DNA from 2 places in the Sphaerisporangium aureirubrum genome. Region 2 is predicted to be linked to the other one. Evidence: predicted binding sites of a transcription regulator. Region 2 holds the regulator's gene; the other holds the start of a gene.
What was found. Region 2 encodes HrcA, which represses chaperone genes, less so after heat shock. Its sites were predicted from a motif close to TTGGCACTCTCNNNNNGAGAGTGCCAA; they were not measured.

Region 1: groES (co-chaperone GroES) is a predicted target of HrcA. The motif match lies at 1,941-1,967, and genes of this name have one in related genera.

The regions. Positions count from the first base shown of each region.
Region 1 covers NZ_JBHSRF010000133.1:1,392-11,427, forward strand. The annotation lists gene ACFP1K_RS39710 (hypothetical protein) at 1-363, opposite strand, end outside; gene ACFP1K_RS39715 (class I SAM-dependent methyltransferase) at 562-1,770, opposite strand; gene groES (co-chaperone GroES) at 2,061-2,372, shown strand; gene groL (chaperonin GroEL) at 2,484-4,106, shown strand; gene ACFP1K_RS39730 (sigma-70 family RNA polymerase sigma factor) at 4,423-5,049, shown strand; gene ACFP1K_RS39735 (hypothetical protein) at 5,106-5,264, shown strand; gene ACFP1K_RS39740 (DUF5319 domain-containing protein) at 5,225-5,602, opposite strand; gene guaB (IMP dehydrogenase) at 5,786-7,264, shown strand; gene ACFP1K_RS39750 (GuaB3 family IMP dehydrogenase-related protein) at 7,361-8,479, shown strand; gene ACFP1K_RS39755 (hypothetical protein) at 8,570-8,794, shown strand.
Region 2 covers NZ_JBHSRF010000089.1:111-10,146, forward strand. The annotation lists gene dnaJ (molecular chaperone DnaJ) at 1-1,126, opposite strand, end outside; gene hrcA (heat-inducible transcriptional repressor HrcA) at 1,126-2,133, opposite strand; gene ACFP1K_RS35275 (hypothetical protein) at 2,316-3,347, shown strand; gene ACFP1K_RS35280 (DUF3097 domain-containing protein) at 3,368-4,195, shown strand; gene ACFP1K_RS35285 (DUF4870 domain-containing protein) at 4,192-4,965, shown strand; gene ACFP1K_RS35290 (NAD(P)/FAD-dependent oxidoreductase) at 5,214-6,473, shown strand; gene ACFP1K_RS35295 (hypothetical protein) at 6,436-7,419, opposite strand; gene ACFP1K_RS35300 (SCO2521 family protein) at 7,412-8,344, opposite strand; gene ACFP1K_RS35305 (SCO2522 family protein) at 8,356-9,312, opposite strand; gene ACFP1K_RS35310 (SCO2523 family variant P-loop protein) at 9,309-10,036, opposite strand, start outside.

The DNA of each region.
Region 1 (10,036 bases), on a different contig from region 2:
CACCGACTCGATGCGGTCGCCGATGCCCGCCACCCGGCTGCCGACGCCGTCCACACGGTCACGGACGATCTCGACGTGCTGGGCGAGCCCCTCGGCCCAGGCGGGCGGGCGGGTGGCCAGCTCGCCGAGCCGCCCGCCCATGTCCTCGAGCACGACGCTCAGCCCGCCGAGTTCCCGCTCGCGTACCTCGCGCAGCAGCCACTCCATGCCCTCGAGCCGCTGGCGGATCTCGTCGAGCACGGCGCCCTGGGTGCGCTGCTCGTAGACGTGGTCCTGCGCCGCGCGGGCGAGGAGCTCGCGCATGCGGTCGGAGATGGCGGTCTGGCTTCCCGCCTGGAGGAGGGTGTGGTTGGAGTGGTCCACCGAGGGCTCCTTCGCTCGCGGGCGGCACACGCGGCGGTGGAGCGGTGCGGCCGGCGGGCATGACTCAGCAAAAGGGTGAAACGTCGGTCAGCGAAATCCCGCGCTGGCCAACTGTAGTGCTTGACCACGACGCTTTCGGGGCCGACTTTAAAACATCGTGATTACCGATAAAATGCCCGCATTTGCTATCGTCGCAGGTCAGGCGGGTTCACAGATCAACGCGTACGGATTCTCGCCAATTCGGGTGAGCACCACAACGCAAGAATTGCCCCCGGACAGCCTCAAATCCCTACGAAGTCTCTCCAAGTCCAGCGCCGAGCCCCTTTTCTTCAGCGTCACCGCACCTATCTCGCGTTCCCGCAGCGCCGCCCGCAGCCGTTTCCCGGAAAAGGGCATGGTTTCCCGCACCTCGTAGCGCGACGCCCACGGCGTGACCTCCGGCCCGTCCCCGGTGATGTACGCGATGCGCGGATCGAGCAGGTGCCCGCCCACCGCCGCCGCCACCTCGGCCACCAGATGTGCCCGGATCGCGGCCCCGTCCGGCTCGTACAGATACCGCGCCACCGGCCCCACCGCCGGCTCGCCGAGCCCGGGATCCGGCGTCATGCTCAGCCCGGACGGCAGCATGGTGGCCCGCCGCAGAACGCCCCCGTCCGCGGGGAGGCCGTCCGAGGCGCCGTCCGCCGGGCCCAGGGCGCCGGTCCACACCGCCGCCTCCTTGACCTCCCCCCGGTAGGACACCCACTCGGCCTCCGCCCCCGCGGGCAGCAGCTCGTACGGCACGCCGGGCGCCACCTTCAGGCACGCGCCGCGGGCCCGGCCGGCCAGGGCGAGGACGTCCGGCCAGGGCGGCGAGTAGGACAGGGGGTCGAAGACGCGCCTGCCGGTGACCCGCCGCGCCGGGTCGGCGAACAGCGCGTCGTACCGCTCGGGCGTCACGCCGGCGGCGTCCCCCACCGTCACGGTGACCCGGCCGGACAGGCCGAGCGCGTCCGCGTTGGCCCGCGCGACCTCCACGGTGAGCGGGTCGCGGTCCACCGCGTCGACCACGCACCCGGCGCGGGCCAGCGCGAGCAGGTCGCCGCCGATCCCGCAGCAGACGTCGGCCACCCGGGCGCCCGGCTCGAAGCGGCGGGCCCGGTGGTCGGCCACCTCGGCGCGGGTCGCCTGTTCCAGCCCGTCCGGTGTGAAGTACATCACCGCGGCGTCCGCCCCGAACTTCGCCGCGCCCCGTGCGCGCAGCCGCGCCTGGGTCAGCGCGGCGCCCGCGAGGTCCGCGGGGTGGGTCCTGCGCAGTCCCACGGCCGCCGCGACCGCGTCCGCGCCGTCCTCGACCATCCGCACGGCGTCGGCCAGTGCCTTCTGGCCGTGCGGGGTCAGAAGTTCGCGGAAAGCGTCATGGTCCACGCCCGCTGACGCTACCGGGTCGTGCGGGGTGACGAGGAGCAGGTCACAGCGGTACTGAGGCGGACATATCACGCGAGGAACGTTCTGTTGGCTGCGGTACGGTTAAGCGCACTGACCTGGGACGGCCTGTCCGTGTTGACTGTGTCGGCGCCCTTGCATACTGTTCAGTGTTGGCACTCGACGAGGGAGAGTGCCAGACATAATGCGACGAGGCAGGTCTGACACCCGCGACGGCAGGCCGCTGGTCGCCTCTTCAGCTCATCATCACAATCTGAAGGGGAGGTCCGATCGTGACGACCGCCACCAAGGTTCCCGTTAAGCCGCTCGGCGACCGCATCGTGGTCCAGCCGCTTGAGGCCGAGCAGACGACCGCTTCCGGTCTGGTTATCCCGGACACCGCCAAGGAGAAGCCGCAAGAGGGCAAGGTCCTCGCGGTGGGCCCGGGCAACTGGGACGAGGACGGCGAGAAGCGCATCCCGCTCGACGTCAAGGAAGGGGACGTCGTCCTCTACAGCAAGTACGGCGGTACCGAGGTCAAGTACGGCGGCGAGGAGTACCTGGTGCTCTCCGCCCGTGACGTTCTCGCGATCATCGAGAAGTAAAGCCCCGGGCGCGTAAGCGGCCATCTACAACGGAGCCTTACTAGAAAACGCGTATCAAGCCCCGGGTGCTTCAGAAGAAGGCCCGGGGCTCTGATGCTGAGAGGACCTTAAATGCCGAAGATCCTGGAGTTCGACGAGGACGCCCGCCGCGCGCTTGAGCGTGGCGTCAACGCCCTCGCGGACGCCGTCAAGGTGACCCTTGGACCGCGCGGGCGGAACGTCGTCATCGACAAGAAGTTCGGTGCCCCGACCATCACCAACGACGGTGTCACCATCGCCCGTGAGGTCGAGCTCGACAAGCCGTACGAGAACCTCGGCGCGCAGCTCGCCAAGGAAGTGGCGACCAAGACCAACGACGTCGCCGGTGACGGCACCACCACCGCGACCGTGCTGGCCCAGGCCATGGTGCGCGAGGGCCTGCGCAACGTCGCGGCCGGCGCGTCCCCGCTGAGCCTCAAGCGTGGCATCGACATCGCCGCGCGCGCGGTCAGCGACCGCCTCCTGGAGCGGGCCCGCACCGTGGAGGACAAGAAGGAGATCGCGAACGTCGCGACCATCTCCGCCCAGGACGCCAAGATCGGCGAGCTGATCGCCGAGGCGTTCGACAAGGTGGGCAAGGACGGCGTGATCACCGTCGAAGAGTCCAACACCATGGGCCTGGAGCTCGAGTTCACCGAGGGTCTCCAGTTCGACAAGGGGTACCTGTCGCCGTACATGGTGACCGACCCCGAGCGCATGGAAGCCGTGCTGGAGGACGCCTACGTCCTGCTGCACCTCGGCAAGATCTCCTCCATCGCCGGGTTCCTCCCGCTGCTGGAGAAGGTCGCCCAGACCAAGAAGCCGCTGTTCGTGGTCGCCGAGGACATCGAGGGTGAGGCCCTCGCCGTCCTGGTCACCAACAAGATCCGCGGCACGTTCACCTCGGTGGCCGTCAAGGCCCCCGGCTTCGGTGACCGCCGCAAGGCGATGCTCCAGGACATGGCCATCCTCACCGGCGGCCAGCTGGTGTCCGAGGAGCTCGGCCTGAAGCTCGAGAACGTCGGCACCGAGGTGCTGGGCACCGCCCGCCGCATCGTGGTGGACAAGGACAACACGACCATCGTGGAGGGCTCGGGCGACACCCAGGCCATCCAGGACCGCGTCCGTGAGATCCAGTACGCCATCGAGAACACCGACTCGGACTGGGACCGCGAGAAGCTCCAGGAGCGCCTCGCCAAGCTGTCCGGCGGCGTGTGCATCCTGCGCGTCGGCGCGGCCACCGAGGTGGAGCTCAAGGAGAAGAAGCACCGCCTCGAGGACGCGATCTCGGCCACCCGCGCCGCGATCGAAGAGGGCATCGTCTCCGGCGGCGGCTCGGCGCTGGTGCACCTGTCCAAGGAGCTGGACGACCTCGGCCTGAGCGGCGACGAGGCCACCGGCGTCGCCATCGTCCGCCGGGCGCTCGTCGAGCCCGCCCGCTGGATCGCGGAGAACGCCGGCCTCGAGGGCTACGTCATCACCGCCAAGATCAGCGAGCTGCCGGCCGGCCACGGCCTCAACGCGGCCACCGGCCAGTACGGCGACCTGGTCGCCGAGGGCGTCATCGACCCGGTGAAGGTCACCCGCTCCGCGGTGCAGAACGCCGCGTCCATCGCGGGCATGCTCCTCACCACCGAGGTGCTCGTCGTGGACAAGCCCGAGGACGAGGCTCCGGCCGCCGCGGGCCAGGGACACGGGCACGGCCACGGCCACTGACCCGCACCCGCTCTTCCTGACGGCCACGGCCCGCGCCTGACACTAGGCGCGGGCCGTGACTATTTGCGCAAACGATTTTCCTGGCGCTCGATTTGACGGCACGGTAAACCGATCGGCGGGCCGGGGCGTCGGGCGTACGTCACCCTCATCCCTTCCCCGTCAGGGGCGACGTCTAACAAATACCCGCGAATTCGGGTTCGCCCGTGAAATATGGAAACACTCCTGTGTTCGGATGATTACCCTCGGTTATCGACGCGTCAATGTGACCAATCCGTATCCATTCACGATGACGACATGCGCGATCGTGGCGGGCATCATGCGTAACGTGACCGAGGGATGCGTCGCCGACGCCAAGGCTGGGGTAAGGCTTGCGACGAGATCGGATGAGTCCGACCTCAGGGATCTGACGAGCCTTGCCGTACAAGGGGATCGCAGCGCGATCGAATCATTGCTGGGGCGGTTGCGCCCTATGGTGGTGCGCTATTGCCGTGCCAGGCTCGGCCGGGTCTCCGGTCATTACCACATAGCCGACGATGTCGCCCAGGAGGTGTGCATCGCGGTGCTCGCCGCGCTGCCGCGTTACCGGGACATGGGCCGTCCGTTCGCGTCGTTCGTCTTCGGCATCGCCTCGCACAAGGTCGCCGACGCGCTGCGTAGTTCGGTGCGTTCCGCCGTGCCCACCCAGGATCTTCCGGACGGTCCCGACCAGGGGCCGGGGCCGGAGGAGACCGTGGTGCGTTACATCGAGGCCGAGCACGCCCGCGCGCTGTTGTCGCGTCTTCCCGACAACCAGCGCGAGCTGATCATTTTGCGGGTGGTCTCGGGACTGTCCGCCGAGGAGACGGGTAACGTACTGGGTATGTCACCAGGTGCGGTTCGCGTCGCCCAGCACCGGGCGCTGGCCAGGCTCAGGGCGATGGCCGACATGGAGTCGATAGCTTGACCGCCCTCCGCCCGGCGCATCCGGTCCGGAGACACGGGCCGGAGGTGGATCCGGCAGTGCTCTCGACTGACGCGGTCCTCGACGCGCTGGCGCGCAGGGGCCCCATGCCGGGCGGTGACTCCGGCGCGGCGGACACCGTGGTACGCCTGTTGCGGGCGCTGGCCGAGGACGTCGATCAGCGGCTCTCCTCGGTGTCGATCACGCCGTCGACGTAGCCGCGGGCGTATTCCCAGGAGACGTAGTTCGCGGGGTCGGGTTCGAAGGCGGGCTCGTGGACCTGAGGCCGCCCGTGGTCGATCATCTGGCGGAGGTTTCCGCGCAGTAGATCCCAGCCGAAATAGTGTTGCTCGCCGCACTCCGGACAGTCCAGGCACAGCCCGAGGACACCCCGCGGTTCGAGCAGCGAGCGAAAGACCTCCACGTCGGCGAGGTCGGTGAGCGCCTCGTCGCGCTCGGCCAAGGTCAGCGGCTCGGAGTGGTCGAGCTCGCCCAGTACCGCGGTGGGGTCGTTCGGGTCGTCCGCGAACGGGTCGCGGGGGACGTCTTCCAGCACGCATTCCACCTTATGACCCTTGGTTGTCCCGGTGAGGGGAAGTGCCGGGAAGCGGATGAGCCTACGACGCTCGCGCCGCCCGTCCACAGGCGGGACGAGCCTCTGACCTGGGGCCCACTAAACTGTGCACGGGGCCGGCGCCTTTCCCCGTTTTGAGCGCGCCAATGGGCAGGAGGGTGACAGATGGCCAAGTTCACCGAACCGGGGCTGACGTTCGATGACGTGCTACTGGTGCCCGCTTATTCTGATCTCCAACCCGGTGACGCGGATACCACCACTCGTTTGTCGCGTTCGATCACCCTGCGCATCCCGCTGGTGTCCGCCGCGATGGACACCGTGACCGAGGCGCGCATGGCGGTGGCCATGGCCAGGCAGGGCGGCATCGGCATCCTGCACCGCAACCTCTCCATCGAGGACCAGGCCCAGCAGGCCGACCTGGTAAAACGCTCCGAGGCCGGCATGGTCACCAACCCCGTCACCTGCGCGCCGGACGACACGCTCGCCGACGTGGAGCGCCTGTGCGCCAAGTACCGCATCTCCGGCGTGCCGGTCACCGACCACAGTGGCGTCCTGCTCGGCATCGTCACCAACCGCGACATGCGATTCGAGGCCGATCACAACCGCCCCGTGCGCGAGGTCATGACCGCGATGCCGCTGGTCACCGCCCCTGTCGGGGTGTCGCGCGACGAGGCCTTCCGGCTGCTGCGGCACAACAAGGTCGAGAAGCTGCCCCTCGTGGACGCCGCGGGCCGGCTGCGCGGCCTGATTACTGTGAAAGATTTCACGAAAAGCGAGCAGTATCCCCTCGCCACCAAGGACGCCGACGGCCGGCTCGTGGTCGGCGCGGCGGTCGGCGTCGCGGGCGACGCCGAGAAGCGGGCCCAGGCGCTGATCGAGGCCGGGGTCGACGTCATCGTGGTCGACACCGCCCACGGCCACTCGCGCGGGGTGTGCGACATGGTGGCCAAGATCAAGGCCGGTGGCCAGGTCGACGTGATCGCCGGCAACATCGCCACCCGCGCGGGCGCGCAGGCGCTGATCGACGCCGGCGTCGACGCGGTCAAGGTCGGAGTGGGCCCCGGCTCCATCTGCACCACCCGCGTGGTCGCCGGCGTGGGCGCTCCCCAGGTCACCGCCATCCACGAGGCGTCCCTGGCCGCGGGCCCCGCGAACGTCCCGGTGATCGGCGACGGCGGCCTGCAGTACTCGGGGGACATCGCCAAGGCGCTGGCCGCCGGGGCGGACGCCGTGATGCTGGGGTCGCTGCTCGCCGGGTGCGAGGAGTCGCCCGGTGAGCTGATCTTCATCAACGGCAAGCAGTTCAAGTCGTACCGCGGCATGGGCTCCCTGGGCGCGGTGCGCAACCGCGAGCGCGGCGGCTCCTACAGCAAGGACCGCTACTTCCAGGAGAACGTCGCCAGCGAGGACAAGTTCATCCCCGAGGGCATCGAGGGCCAGGTGCCCTACCGCGGCCCGGTGGCCGCCGTCGCCCACCAGCTCGTCGGCGGCCTTCGGCAGGGCATGTGGTACACCGGCTCGCGCACCATCGCCGAGCTCCACGACAACGGCCTGCTGATGCCCATCACCGCCGCGGGCCTCAAGGAGAGCCACCCGCACGACATCCAGATGACCGTCGAGGCCCCCAACTACCACGGCCGCTGACCCCGGGGCCGCGCCCGGGATGTACGGGTCGTGGTGGGGTAGAACGATGTGTGCCCCAGGTGTGGGCGTCACCGAGGAACGGGAACGAGCGAGAGCATGACTCAGGTTGAGATCGGGCGCGGCAAGAGCGGGCGCCGCGGGTACGCGCTGGACGAGATCGGCATCGTGCCGTCGCGGCGCACCCGGGACCCGGAGGAGGTGTCGATCGCCTGGCAGATCGACGCCTACCGCTTCGAGCTGCCCGTCGTGGTCAGCCCGATGGACAGCGTGGTCTCACCGGCGACCGCCATCCAGATCGGACGGCTCGGCGGGCTCGCCGTGCTGGACCTCGAAGGGCTGTGGACCCGCTACGAGGACCCGGCGCCTCTGTTGTCCGAGGTCGCCGAGCTGCACGGTGAGGCGGCGACCCGGCGGCTGCAGGAGATCTACTCCGCGCCGATCAGCGACGAGCTCATCGGCCGCCGCATCGAGGAGGTCCGCTCGGCCGGGGTGACCACCGCCGCCCGGCTGTCCCCCCAGCGCACCGCCCAGCACTACAAGGCGGTGATCGACGCCGGCGCCGACATCTTCGTCATCCGCGGCACCACCGTCTCGGCCGAGCACGTCTCCGGCCGCGCCGAGCCCCTCAACCTCAAGCAGTTCATCTACGAGCTAGACGTCCCCGTGGTCGTCGGCGGCTGCGCCACCTACACCGCCGCCCTCCACCTCATGCGCACCGGCGCCGCCGGCGTCCTGGTCGGCTTCGGCGGCGGCTCCGGCCACACCACCCGCACCGTCCTGGGCGTGGCCGTCCCCATGGCCACCGCCATCGGCGACGTCGCCGCCGCCCGCCGCGACTACCTCGACGAGTCCGGCGGCCGCTACGTCCACGTGATCGCCGACGGCGGCATGACCAGCTCCGGCGACATAGCCAAAGCCATAGCCTGCGGCTCCGACGCCGTGATGGTCGGCTCCCCCCTCGCCCGCGCGGTCGAGGCCCCCGGCCAAGGCCACCACTGGGGCTCCGAATCCCACCACCCCGACCTCCCGAGAGGCGCCCGCGTAGAAGTAGGCACCATCGGCACCATGCAAGAAATCCTCCACGGCCCCTCAACCGTCGCCGACGGCTCCATGAACCTGATGGGCGCCCTCCGCCGCACCATGGCCACCGCCGGCTACTCCGACATCAAGGAATTCCAACGCGTAGAGGTAGTGGTAGCCCCCCACCACCACTAGCCCGGCCACCACTAGCCCTTACCACCCCACAAGGGGCTACGTGAGTGGCGCGCGCCTGGCGGCGCCGTCCCGTCAGGGCAGTCCCGCCCTGTGACGGCGCCCGTGCTCGCGGTCGTGCTCGTGCCCGCGGTCGTGCTCGTGCCCGTGCCCGCGCTCGTGCTCGTGCTCGTGCTCGTGCTCGTGCCCGCCCCCGTGCCCGTGCCCGTCTCCCCGGACGGTTGTTCCACCCGGCGCCGGGTCGGCGGGACGTGGTGCGGCGAACCCGGCGCCGCCGTACGGCGAGAAACCCGCCGCGGGTCGGCGCTCCAGGAATAGCTGACGTCAAGGGACCGAAGGACATCAAACCCGCTCCGGCCAGGGTGGATGGACCCACCCGTTGTCGATTACCACCATGCCGACCACAGCCCACCCGATCCACAGCGCGTCCATCACCGCACGTAGACGCACCCCCACCAGGGGTGGGAGCTCTGGTGGTCCCGGTTGCACCCCGGGAGCCCTGTCGCCCACGGCTCGGCCGCCTCACCGCCAGTCGGGTCCGTCCTACCGGCACGGGGACGGCGGACGTCGTACGGCGAACCCGGCGCCGCCTTACGGTGGTTGGCCCGCTGTCCGTGCCTGTGGGAGGCGCGGTGCTCATGGGGGTACCGTCCCGGCAGGGCGGGACCGCCCTGCCGTCGCCCGTGCCCGTCTCCCCGGACGGTCGTTCCACCCGGCGCCGGGTCGGCGGGACGTGGTGCGGCGAAACCGGCACCGCTTATGGCGGACAACCCCGCGTTTGCGCGGCGCCGGTGAAATGGTCCTCGCGGAGGGCGCGCTTCGCGCGAAAGGCGCAAGGGCTGTTCTCCTGCGGGGACACCCCGCACCTCCGAGCCTGCCGGGCTCACCGTGCTCCGCCGCGAATGCGTCCGCCAAGTGGCGCAACACCGCACCCGAGCTGAAGACCCAGATGCCCTGGTACCGAATGGCCGGACCTGCGCTCCCCCATCAAGATCGTCGTACTTTCACCCCTTCGCGGGACGTCACCCACCGGAGATGCGTTCCAGTCCACGACCGCCCATACGACCCTCTGTTCATGCCACCCGACGCGCCTCCACACCCTGCCTCCCCCCCGGGCTCTCGGCGCCTCCTAGGTCCTGTGCACTGGCGCCCGTACGGCGGGACGTGGTGCGGCGGGTGACGTCCCGTCAGGTGGTGTTCCGTGGCGTGATCATGAATGCGCCGCCCTCGGTGCCAGGCGGCCGGCCATCGACACCTTCACGAAGATCCCCAGGAGTTACACCACTCCCGTGGACGCAACCGCTCGGGGGTGCGGGGGTGCCCCCCGAAGGAGCACAGCCTTTGCGACTTTCGCGCGAAGCGCGCCCTCTGCAAGGACCATTTCACCAACGCAGCGCACACGAGGGTTGTCCGCCGCACGGCGGCGCCGACTTCGCCGCACTACGTCCCGCCGACCCGGCGCCGGTAAAACGAGCCCCGACGGAGCGGCGGGGAACGGGCGACGGCGGGGGACGGGCGACGGGGGACGGGGACGGGGGGTAATCACGGCCCCGGGCGGTG
Region 2 (10,036 bases):
AGGCGTCGCGGAGGCGGGAGAAGAAGCCCTGTTGGCCGGGGGCGAATTTGCCGGGGGGGCGTTCTTCGCCGCGGAGTTTGGAGAGTTCCTTCAGGAGGTCTTCCTGGGCGGGGTCCAGGCGGGTGGGGGTTTCCACGTTGATGTGGATCAGGAGGTCGCCTCGGCCGGTCTCGTTGAGGTGCTGGACGCCCTTGCTGTACAGGGGGATCACCTGGCCGGACTGGGCGCCGGGGCGGATGTCGATCTCTTCGGCGCCGTCCAGGGTCTCGACCGTGAGGGTGGTGCCGAGGGCGGCGGCGGTCATGGGGATCTGGACGGTGCAGTGGAGGTCGTCGCCGCGGCGCTCGAAGATCTGGTGGGCGCGTTCGACGATCTCCAGGAACAGGTCGCCGGGGGGGCCGCCGCCGGGGCCGATCTCGCCTTCGCCGGCGAGCTGGATGTGGGTGCCGTCCTCGACGCCCGCGGGGATGCGGACCTTGATGGTGCGGCGGGTGCGGACGCGGCCGTCGCCGGAGCACTCCTGGCAGGGGTGCTGGATGATCGAGCCGAAGCCACCGCACTGGGGGCACGGGCGGGCGGTCATGACCTGGCCGAGGAACGAGCGGGTCACCTGGGAGATCTCGCCGCGGCCGTGGCACATGTCGCAGGTGTCGGGGTGGGTGCCGGACGCCGCACCGGAGCCGTGGCAGACCTCGCACAGGATGGCGGTGTCCACGACCAGCTCACGGGTGGTGCCGAACGCCGACTCGGCGAGGTCGAGCTCGACGCGGATGGTGGCGTTGCGCCCGCGCCGCGCCCGGGACCGCGGCCCGCGTGCCCCGGCGCCGCCGCCGAAGAAGGCGTCCATGATGTCGCTGAACGGGAACCCGGCGCCGAAACCGGCACCGGCGGAACCGGCCCCGCCGCCCCCGCCGTAGGGATCGGCCCCGAGATCGAACATCTGGCGTTTGTTGGGGTCCGACAGGACCTCGTACGCCTGGTTGATCTCCTTGAACCGTTCCTGCGTCTCCGGGTCGGGGTTCAGGTCGGGGTGCAGCTCGCGCGCCAGGCGGCGATACGCCTTCTTGATCTCATCCTGCCCGGCGTCACGGCGGACGCCGAGAATGGCGTAGTAGTCGCGCGCCACTAGGACCCCGCCAGAATCTGGCCGACATAGCGTGCCACTGCGCGCACCGCTCCCATGGTCACCGGGTAGTCCATTCGCGTCGGGCCCAGCACTCCGAGCCGGGCCAGTTCATTGTCGCCCGAACCGTATCCGGCGGCGACGATGGAAGTGCCACGAAGCCCCGAATAGGGGTTCTCTGAGCCGATCCGCACCGTTACGGAGGAGTCGCCGACTTCTCCGAGCAGCCGCATCAGCACGACCTGTTCCTCAAGGGCTTCGAGCACGTCACGCAGGCCGACGGTGAAGTCGGCCGTGAGGTTGGCCGCCCCGGCGAAGACGATCTTTTCTTCGTGCCGGTCGACCAGGGTGTCCAGGAGTACGGACAAGATCGTGCCGGCCATCGGGCGGTCGTCCTCGGGCAGGCGCTCCTGCAGGTCGGCCACCGTCTCGGGCACGCGGCCCAGCGCGCAGCCGTCCAGGCAGGCGTTGAGCACGGCCCGCAGGTGGGCGATGCGGTCGTCCTCGACCACGTCGGGGAGGTCGACGACCCGCTGCTCGACCCGCCCGGTGTTGGTGATCAGCACCAGCATGATGCGGCGCTCCGACAGCGGCACCAGCTCGACGTGCCGCACCGTGGAGCGGATCAGCGAGGGATACTGCACCACCGCGACCTGCCGGGTGAGCTGCGCGAGCAGCCGCACCGTGCGCGTCACGACGTCGTCGAGGTCGACGGCCCCGGCGAGGAAGGTCTCGATGGCGCGGCGCTCGGCGGAGGACAGCGGCTTGATCTGGGACAGCCGGTCGACGAACAGCCGGTAGCCCTTGTCGGTGGGCACGCGTCCCGCGCTGGTGTGGGGCTGAGCGATGTACCCCTGCTCCTCCAGCACCGCCATGTCGTTGCGGACGGTGGCCGGCGAGACGCCGAGGTTGTGCCGCTCCGCCAACGCCTTGGAGCCCACGGGTTCATTGGTGGACACGTAGTCCTCGACGACGGCGCGCAGAACCGCCAGCTTGCGATCATCGAGCATGTGCTCACCTCCTGCCTGCTCCGTGCCTGCGTGAACGCCTGGCCTGGCACTCAGTGTTCCCGAGTGCCAAGTGTACGGCTCCTGCCGACACGGTGCGATAACCCGTGGGGCACAGCCCGGAACCGGCCCGCCGACAAGTGGCTTGCTATCGACAGGCAAGTGAGATGGTCCACACTTTCGGCATGACCGAGAACACCCCCCGGCCCGGCGACGCGACGGCCCACATCCCGCGTCCCTACCCGTTCGGCGAGCAGGCCGCCCCCGGCTCGCCCCCTCACGGCGCCCAGGGAACTCCTTCCTACGGCGCCCAGGCCGGCGACCAGCCCTACGGCGGCGGTCCCGGCGGCGGCCCCGGCGACCGCCCGCCCTTCGGCTCCCCGTCGGGCGGCCCCTCGTACGGCAACCCGCCCGGCGGCCAGGGCTACCCGCCGCCCGGCGGCTACGGCGGCCAGCCCGGTGGCTACGGCCCGCCCCCCGGCGGCCCCGGCTACGGCCCGCCGCCCGGCGGCCAGGGTTACGGCCCGCCCCCCGGCGGCCAGGGCTACGGCGCCCCCTCCTACGGCGCTCAGGGCTCCGCGCAGAACCCCTATGGCGCTCCCCCGCCCTCGGCCGGCCCGGTCCGTCCCCGGCTGCTGTGGGTCGTGCTGGTGTGGATCATCGCGGTGGTCTGCGTCGGCATCGGCGTCGCCGGTTTCGCCGGCGGCCTCTTCAAGACCCTCAACGACGCGGCGCCCACCAAGACGTTCCAGAGCGGCGGCAGCGTGGTGGCCGCGGTGGACCCCGCCGAGAAGCCCGCCCTGTACGCGTCGTCGTCCGGCCCGGCCAACGTGACGTGCCTGGCCGAGCACACCTCCACGGGCGCCAAGGCCAAGCTGTCCAACCCGACGACCGCGCAGACCATCACGGCCGGCGGCCGGGTGTGGGAGCTGCTGTTCGACGTCGGCGTGCCCGCCGCGGGCGAGTACAAGTTCACCTGCCAGGCGGACGACGGCAAGCAGGTGGCGTTCGGCGTGGGCAAGGCCCTGACGGCGAACGCCGGCGCGCTGGCCGGCGGGGTGCTCGCGCTCATCCTGGTGCCGCTGGCCGGGTTCCTGCTGGCCGTGGTGGTCACGATCGTGGTGGTGGTCCGCCGCAGCCGCTTCCGCAAGCGCGTCCAGATTCAGGGCTCGCCGTACGCCGGGGGTGGCTGGCAGGCCCCCCCGCCCGGCGCCTGAGCTTGCTAGCGTGCCCTGCTATGCGGGACTACGGACAGGATGTACTGGCCGGTGGCCGGTGGAGACGGCCGCGGGCCGAGATCCCGCGCGTCCCCGCCGACCCCGGCCTCGTCGTGGAGGACGCGAACGGCGCCGGTGACGGGTTCTGCGGCGCCGTGGTGGCCTGTGACAAGGAGGCCGTCACGCTGGAGGACCGCTTCGGGCGCAGGCGGGTCTTCCCGCTGGCTCCCGCCGCGTTCCTTCTGGAGGGCAGGCCGGTGACGCTGGTGCGGCCCGACGCGCCCTCGGCGGCCCCGGGGCGCAGCGCGTCCGGGTCCGTCGCGGTGGCCGGGCTGCGGGCCAAGGTGGCACGCGAGAGCCGCATCTACGTCGAAGGTGTGCACGACGCGTCCCTGGTGGAGAAGATCTGGGGCCACGACCTGCGGGTCGAGGGCGTCGTGGTGGAATACCTCTCCGGCGTCGACGACCTGCCCGCGATCGTCGAGGACTTCGCCCCCGGCCGCGGGCGGCGCCTCGGGGTGCTGGTCGACCACCTGGTGCCCGGCTCCAAGGAGAGCCGCATCGCCGCCCGGGTGTCCTCCCCCCAGGTACTGATCGCCGGGCATCCTTTCGTGGACATCTGGCAGGCGGTGAAACCCTCGGTCCTCGGCATCCCGGCCTGGCCGTCGGTGCCGCGCGGCGTGCCGTGGAAGGAGGGCGTGCTCGACGCCCTCGGCTGGCGGCTGACCCCGGCGGACGCCTGGCGCCGGATCCTCGGATCCGTCCGCACGTACACCGACCTGGAACCCGAACTCCTCGGCCGGGTGGAGGAGCTGATCGACTTCGTGACGACCGAGGAGGACCCATGAGCCAGCCCCCCCAAGACGGCCCGCCGCAGGACAACGACGACCGCACCCCCACCGACCGCCCCGGCTTCCAGCAGCCCGCCCAGCCGTACGGCGCCCCCGAGGGGCAGGGGTACGGCCGGCCGGGCCACGGAGAGCAGGGACACCAGGGCTACGGCCAGCAGGGACAAGGCCAGCCCCAGGGCCACCAGCCCGGCTACGGACAGCCCGGCTACGGCGACCCGTACGCCCAGCCCGGATACCAGCAGCCCTACGGTCAACCGGGCTACGGACAGCCAGGCTATGGTCAGCCCGGTTACGGACAGCCAGGCTACGGTCAGCCCGGTTACGGACAGCCGGGCTACGGACAGCCCGGTTACGGACAGCCGGGCTACGGCCAGCCCGGATACGGCCAGGGCTACGGCCCGGTGGGTGCCCGTCCCCCGCACGTCCCCGGCCGCTACGGCCCGCGCCCCGGCACCGACGACACCACGATGGCCATGCTCGCCCACCTGCTGGGCCTGCTCACCTCGTTCATCGGCCCGCTCATCATCTACTTGGTCAAGAAGGACGAGTCCCCCTACGTCCGCGACCAGTCGGCGGAGTCGCTGAACTTCCAGATCACCCTGTTCATCGGCTACATCATCTGCTTCGTTCTGTCCTTCCTGATCATCGGCCTGTTCCTCCTCCCCATCCTCTGGATCGGCTCCCTGATCATCATGATCATGGCCGCGGTAGCCGCCAACCGGGGAGAGAACTACCGGTATCCGATGAACATCCGCTTCATCTCCTGACGAAGTCCCTATTTATCGGCACATTGGCGCCACAAAAGAACCACGAAGGATTATCCACCACAATAGGTAAACCCAGCCGAAGACCCACGTATTTAACTCACCAAATTCCTCGCTTTTTTGCCTAGCCGTTTTAACGGTGGTAACTTCCGCTCCGGCGAGAATTCCGTGGGCCACGCGACTGTGACCTTCGGGTACGACCCGGCCTCCCTTATTTTTCGAATGAGGGAGGCCTCGTATTGGGAGCCCGCGTGCCTGAGACCTGCGACGTCGCGATCATCGGTGCCGGTGTGATCGGATGCGCGATCGCCCACCGGCTCGGCTCGCAGGGCCGGAGCGTCGTCGTCGTCGACAAGGCGCCGCGCGTCGGCCTCGGCGCCTCCGACGCCGCGGTGGGCGGCATCCTCACCCAGACCGAGCCCGCCTGCGTCGGCCCGCTGACCGTCGTGATCGGACGCAGCCGTGAGATGTACCCCGCCTGGCTGGACGAGCTCCGCGAGGCCTCCGGCTCGCCCCTGCCGGTGCTGGAGGGCGGCGACATCCAGGTGGCGCTCGACGAGACCGAGATGGAACGCCTCGTCACCGAGGTGCTCCCGCAGTGGAGAGAACTGCCGTTCAAGATCTCGCAGCTCAGCGCCGCCGAGGCCAGGGAGCTCGAGCCGCTGCTGAGCGAGTCGGTGGTCGGCGGCTTCCTGCTCCCCGAGGAGCTGGCGCTCGACCCGAGAGACCTGATGGCCGCCCTGGCGAGGACGCTCGCGTGCGGGCGCGCCGGCGTCCGGGTGCTGACCGGGACCCGGGTGACCTGCCTGCGTTCGCTGCCTGGCGCCGCCGAGCTCACGCTGGACGACGGCACCCTGATCTCGGCGGGCACCGTCGTCGTCGCGGCCGGTCACCGCAGCGCCGGCTTCCTGCCCGACCTGCGGCACCACCTGTTCCCCATCAAGGGCGAGGCGTTCGACACCCGGCCCCCCGGCGCGACCACCTACCCCCTGCGCCATCACGTCTTCACCGAGGTCCGGGAGGGCGATTTCGAGGGCTTCCCGTACCTCGTGCCCCGCCACGACGGCAGGGTGGCCGTCGGCGTGACGTACGAGCCGCACGTGCGGAACAGACGGGCCACCGGCAGGGCACGGGCGGAGATCCTGCGAGGCGTCGCCGCCCTCATGCCGGTGGCCGCCACGTGGCCCATCGAGAGGCACTGGGCGGGCCTGCGCCCGGGGAGCACGGACCACCGGCCCGTCATCGGGTTCGTGGACGACCACGACCGGGTGCTCGCGGCCACGGGCCACAGCGGCCTCGGCGTGACCCTCGCCCCGGTGACCGCCGAGCTGGTGGCGGCGCTGATCGACCGGTCCGTCACCGCGGAGGCGCGCGACATGCTCGACGTGTGCCGCCCCGACCGCGAGTTCGTCCCGATCGCGGAGGCGCCGCCGCCGAAGGCCGAGGGGACGCCGCTCACCCAGGAGGCGCCGCTCACGCCAGCGGAGACGCGGCTCCCCACAGCTCCCTGAACCTCTCCGCGCGTTCGCGCACCTTCTCCTGGTCGCCGACCACGATGGTGCTGAGGATCATCGGGGCGATGCCGTCCCCGCGCTGCGGCGACGGGTTGGACTCGTAATAGATCACGTCGTCGAAGAGGATGAAGTCGGACAGCGAGCCGCGCAGGGTCGGCGGGGCGTCGGTGTCGGCGAGCACGCGCACGTCGATGCCGATCTCGGTCTGCCATTTCCAGACGCGGCGGAAGGACTCGGATTCCTGGCGGTCGGAACGGTCCATGATGAAGATCCTTCGCACCCCGACCCCGCGCCGCACGAGGCCGCGCTGGATCTTGAGGTAGCGCTGGCCGAGGTCGGTCATCCAGAACCCGCCGGCGAACTCGGTCTCCCGCGCGTCGACGGTGCTGAGGCTGATCGCGTCCAGGCTGGTCTGGGTGTTGAGCGCCAGCGCGAGCAGCCATTCGCGGTCCTCGCCCTCGTAGATGGCGCGTCCGGTGTCGCCGAGCTCCTTGAGGAAACGCGACACGCGCTCGACCTCGTGGTGGACCAGTTTCCGCACCAGTTCCGGCGCGTCCTCGCCGCCGGCCTTCGCGGCGTTGTGCGCGAACCGCGTCACCACGTCGGTCGGCATCGCGGACGCCTCGATCAGGCCGTACAGCTCGCCGGACCGGTGGATCGTCGCGAAGCCGTCGGCCACCAGCGTGTGTGTGCTGCGGTGCTGGACGCGCTGCTCCTGACGCAGGGCGTCGAGCTGGGCGTCCACGTCGACGAGGAACTGCACCACGAAGATCACACCGGAGATGAAGGTGGCGAGCAGCAGGCTCCACAGGTCGTCGTTGTCGTCGCTGATGAAGGCGTTGGTCACCAGGTAGCTCATCCCGCCGACCAGCACCGTGACGAGGATCTTCCGGACGATCCGCGGGACGAGCGCCGGGGACACCTTGGGTGTTCTCTCAGTCATTTTCCTCCCCACCGGCGTCGGCGGTCGTGCGGAGCAGGGCCAGGGTGTTCATCGCGACCTGGTCGCGCACCCGGTCGACGAGGGAGCGCCACTGTCGGGTGAGCCCGGCCCGGCGGTCGAGCGCCTCCCACAGGGGGAGCAGGGCGTCGGGAAGGCGGGCGGCGGGCATCCACAGGTGCAGCAGGTGGTCGATCGCCACGTCGAGCTTCGGCACGTGCAGGCCCGCGGCGCCGTCCCGCCGCGCCCGGCCGACGGTCAGCAGGAGCGCGGTCAGCAGCCAGTCGTGCAGCGCCAGGTCCTCGCAGAGGTCCACGACGCCGGCGGTGAACCCCTCGGGATGGGACAGGCGCAGGGTGCGCAGCCGCTCGTCGTGCACCGTCAGGTGGATCGACGGGTCACCGGTCCCGGCGACCCAGCGCAGCCGGGTACGGGACGCCCGGAACGGCGCCCGGCGGTCGAGCAGCGGCGCGGACTGCACGGCGTCCAACCGGAGGCCGCAGATCGCCCCGAGGTCGAGCACCTCGGCGGGCAGCTCGGCGACGCAGCCGGCGGCGAGGTCGTCCTCCCTGGCCTTGCCGAGCACCTCGATGGTGCCGGGCACGGCGAGGTAGTGGGACCAGGGCAGCCGCCGGTCCACGCCGGCGCGGGTGACGCGGGCGTACGCCGAGGCCTGCGCCACCCGGCCCCCGGTGACGGCGCACCTGGTGACGACGGTGCCGACGCCCCGGACCCGGGCGCGGGACGCCGACGGCAGGCGGCAGTCGACCCCGGTCAGCGTCTCGGGCGACACCGCGTGCGCGACGGGCCGGCGGGACAGGCGCACCCGCTCGCCGGCGAGCAGCGCGAGGATCTTCTCGCAGTCGGACTCGGGGAGCTCCCCGGAGTTCTGGAGCAGTACCGTGTGGACCTCTCCCATCACCAGCATCGGCCGCCGCCCTAGGCGAAGACGTAGGAGACGCGGTCGACGAGCTCGCCTTCGAGCGCGACGCCTTCCTTGCCGCTGCGCGCCTCGACGTCCCTCATCACGTCGGGATCGACCATGACCTGGCTCAGGATGGTGCGCACGGCCAGCTCGACCGGCAGGAACCGCGGGGACAGCACCGACAGCGTGGTGTAGGCGGTGAACGGCGCGGCCTGTTCGTTCAGCTTGACGATGGCGGGCAGCGCATCCCAGGTGGACGGCCACGCGTCGCCGCGGGGCACGGGCGCCAGGGGCAGGGCGCCGTCGTCGCGCAGCAGGCCGAGCCGCAGCAGCTGCCAGACCGAGGCGAGGAACGCGCAGGACCAGACGCGCCCGGCGCCGGATTCGTCCCACAGCTCCACGTCCACGAACACCGAGTGCCCGCGCTTGGCGTTTTGCGCCGGCGGGGCCCACGCCTGCGGCCGTCCCATGGCCGTCGCGGCCGTGGGACGCGGCGAGCGCACGCCGTTGCAGAGCCAGCCGGTCTCCTTGACGGGCGGCCGGGAGCCGTTGGTGCCGGGCGGCGGGTCCCCGACGATGCGCCCCTCGACCAGACCGGCGGGCGCGGCGCCGTCGTACTCGGCGCAGGCCGACTCCCGGGCGATGTAGTCGATGGTGAGGCCGTTGCCCGCCGCCGCCTCCAGCACCGCCGGGAGCACCTCGGCGGGGGTGCGGGTGCGGCTGAAGTAGTCGTCGACGAGGAAGCACGTGCTGATCCGCGCCGGACGGCCCGTCAGGCGCTCCCCCCACATGGCCCCGAGGGCGCGCACCCACGGCGCGACCCGGCGGAACTGCGCGCGGAGCCGCTCGGGGCCCGCTTCGAGATCTTCCATGTAGAGGTGGCCGAGCTCGACGGACACGTGGGCGTAGGGCGCGGAGGCGTTGCGCCGCTGCGCGGAGACCTCGGAGAAGGTCGTGGCCACCGGCGTCACAGGCCCTCCCACGCGCTGTCGTCGACCGTCTTCTCCGCCAGGGAGGCGAACGCGGCGGCCGTCGCCGCGTTGGCGATCTTGCTGACGAGTACGTCCTCGTCGGAGATGAGCTGCTCGCGCCACTGGAGGACAGGGTCCAGCGGCACCTTGCCGAGCATGGCCGTGCGCCCGACCCCGCGCCGGCGGGCGAGCTCGCGCAGCTCGGCGTCGCAGGCGCTCAGCCAGGCGCGTTGCTCGTCGCGCAGCCCGTCGAGCTCGGCGGCCTCGGGTTCCAGCACGGCGGTGCGCACGTAACGGATGCGGTCGCGCAGTTCGTCGGGCTTGTGGCCGAAGCCCGCGCCGGCTTCGAGGAGCCCGCCGCCGCCGGTGACCAGGCCGTCCGCCGCGATGATGTGCTGGCGGGTCCAGCGGTGGAAGACCAGCCAGCGGAACGCGGTCGCGGGGAGCCGCGCGGTCGCCCGCAGCACCAGCTCGGCGGTGAAGGAGCGGCCCGCGCTGAGGTCCACCACGCACAGGTCGAACTCCTCCTCCAGCCGGCCGAACAGCTGGACGCACCTGCGCACCGTCTCCTCGTCCACGGCGGACAGCTCGCCCCCGCCCTCGGTGCCGGGGTACAGCTCCAGGCGACCGGCTCCCGGCGGTTTGCTGCGCAGCTCCTCGCGGTCCGACTCGCGCCAGATGTCCACCCGGCGCGGCTCGGCGCACTCGCCGCAGAGGTAGTCGT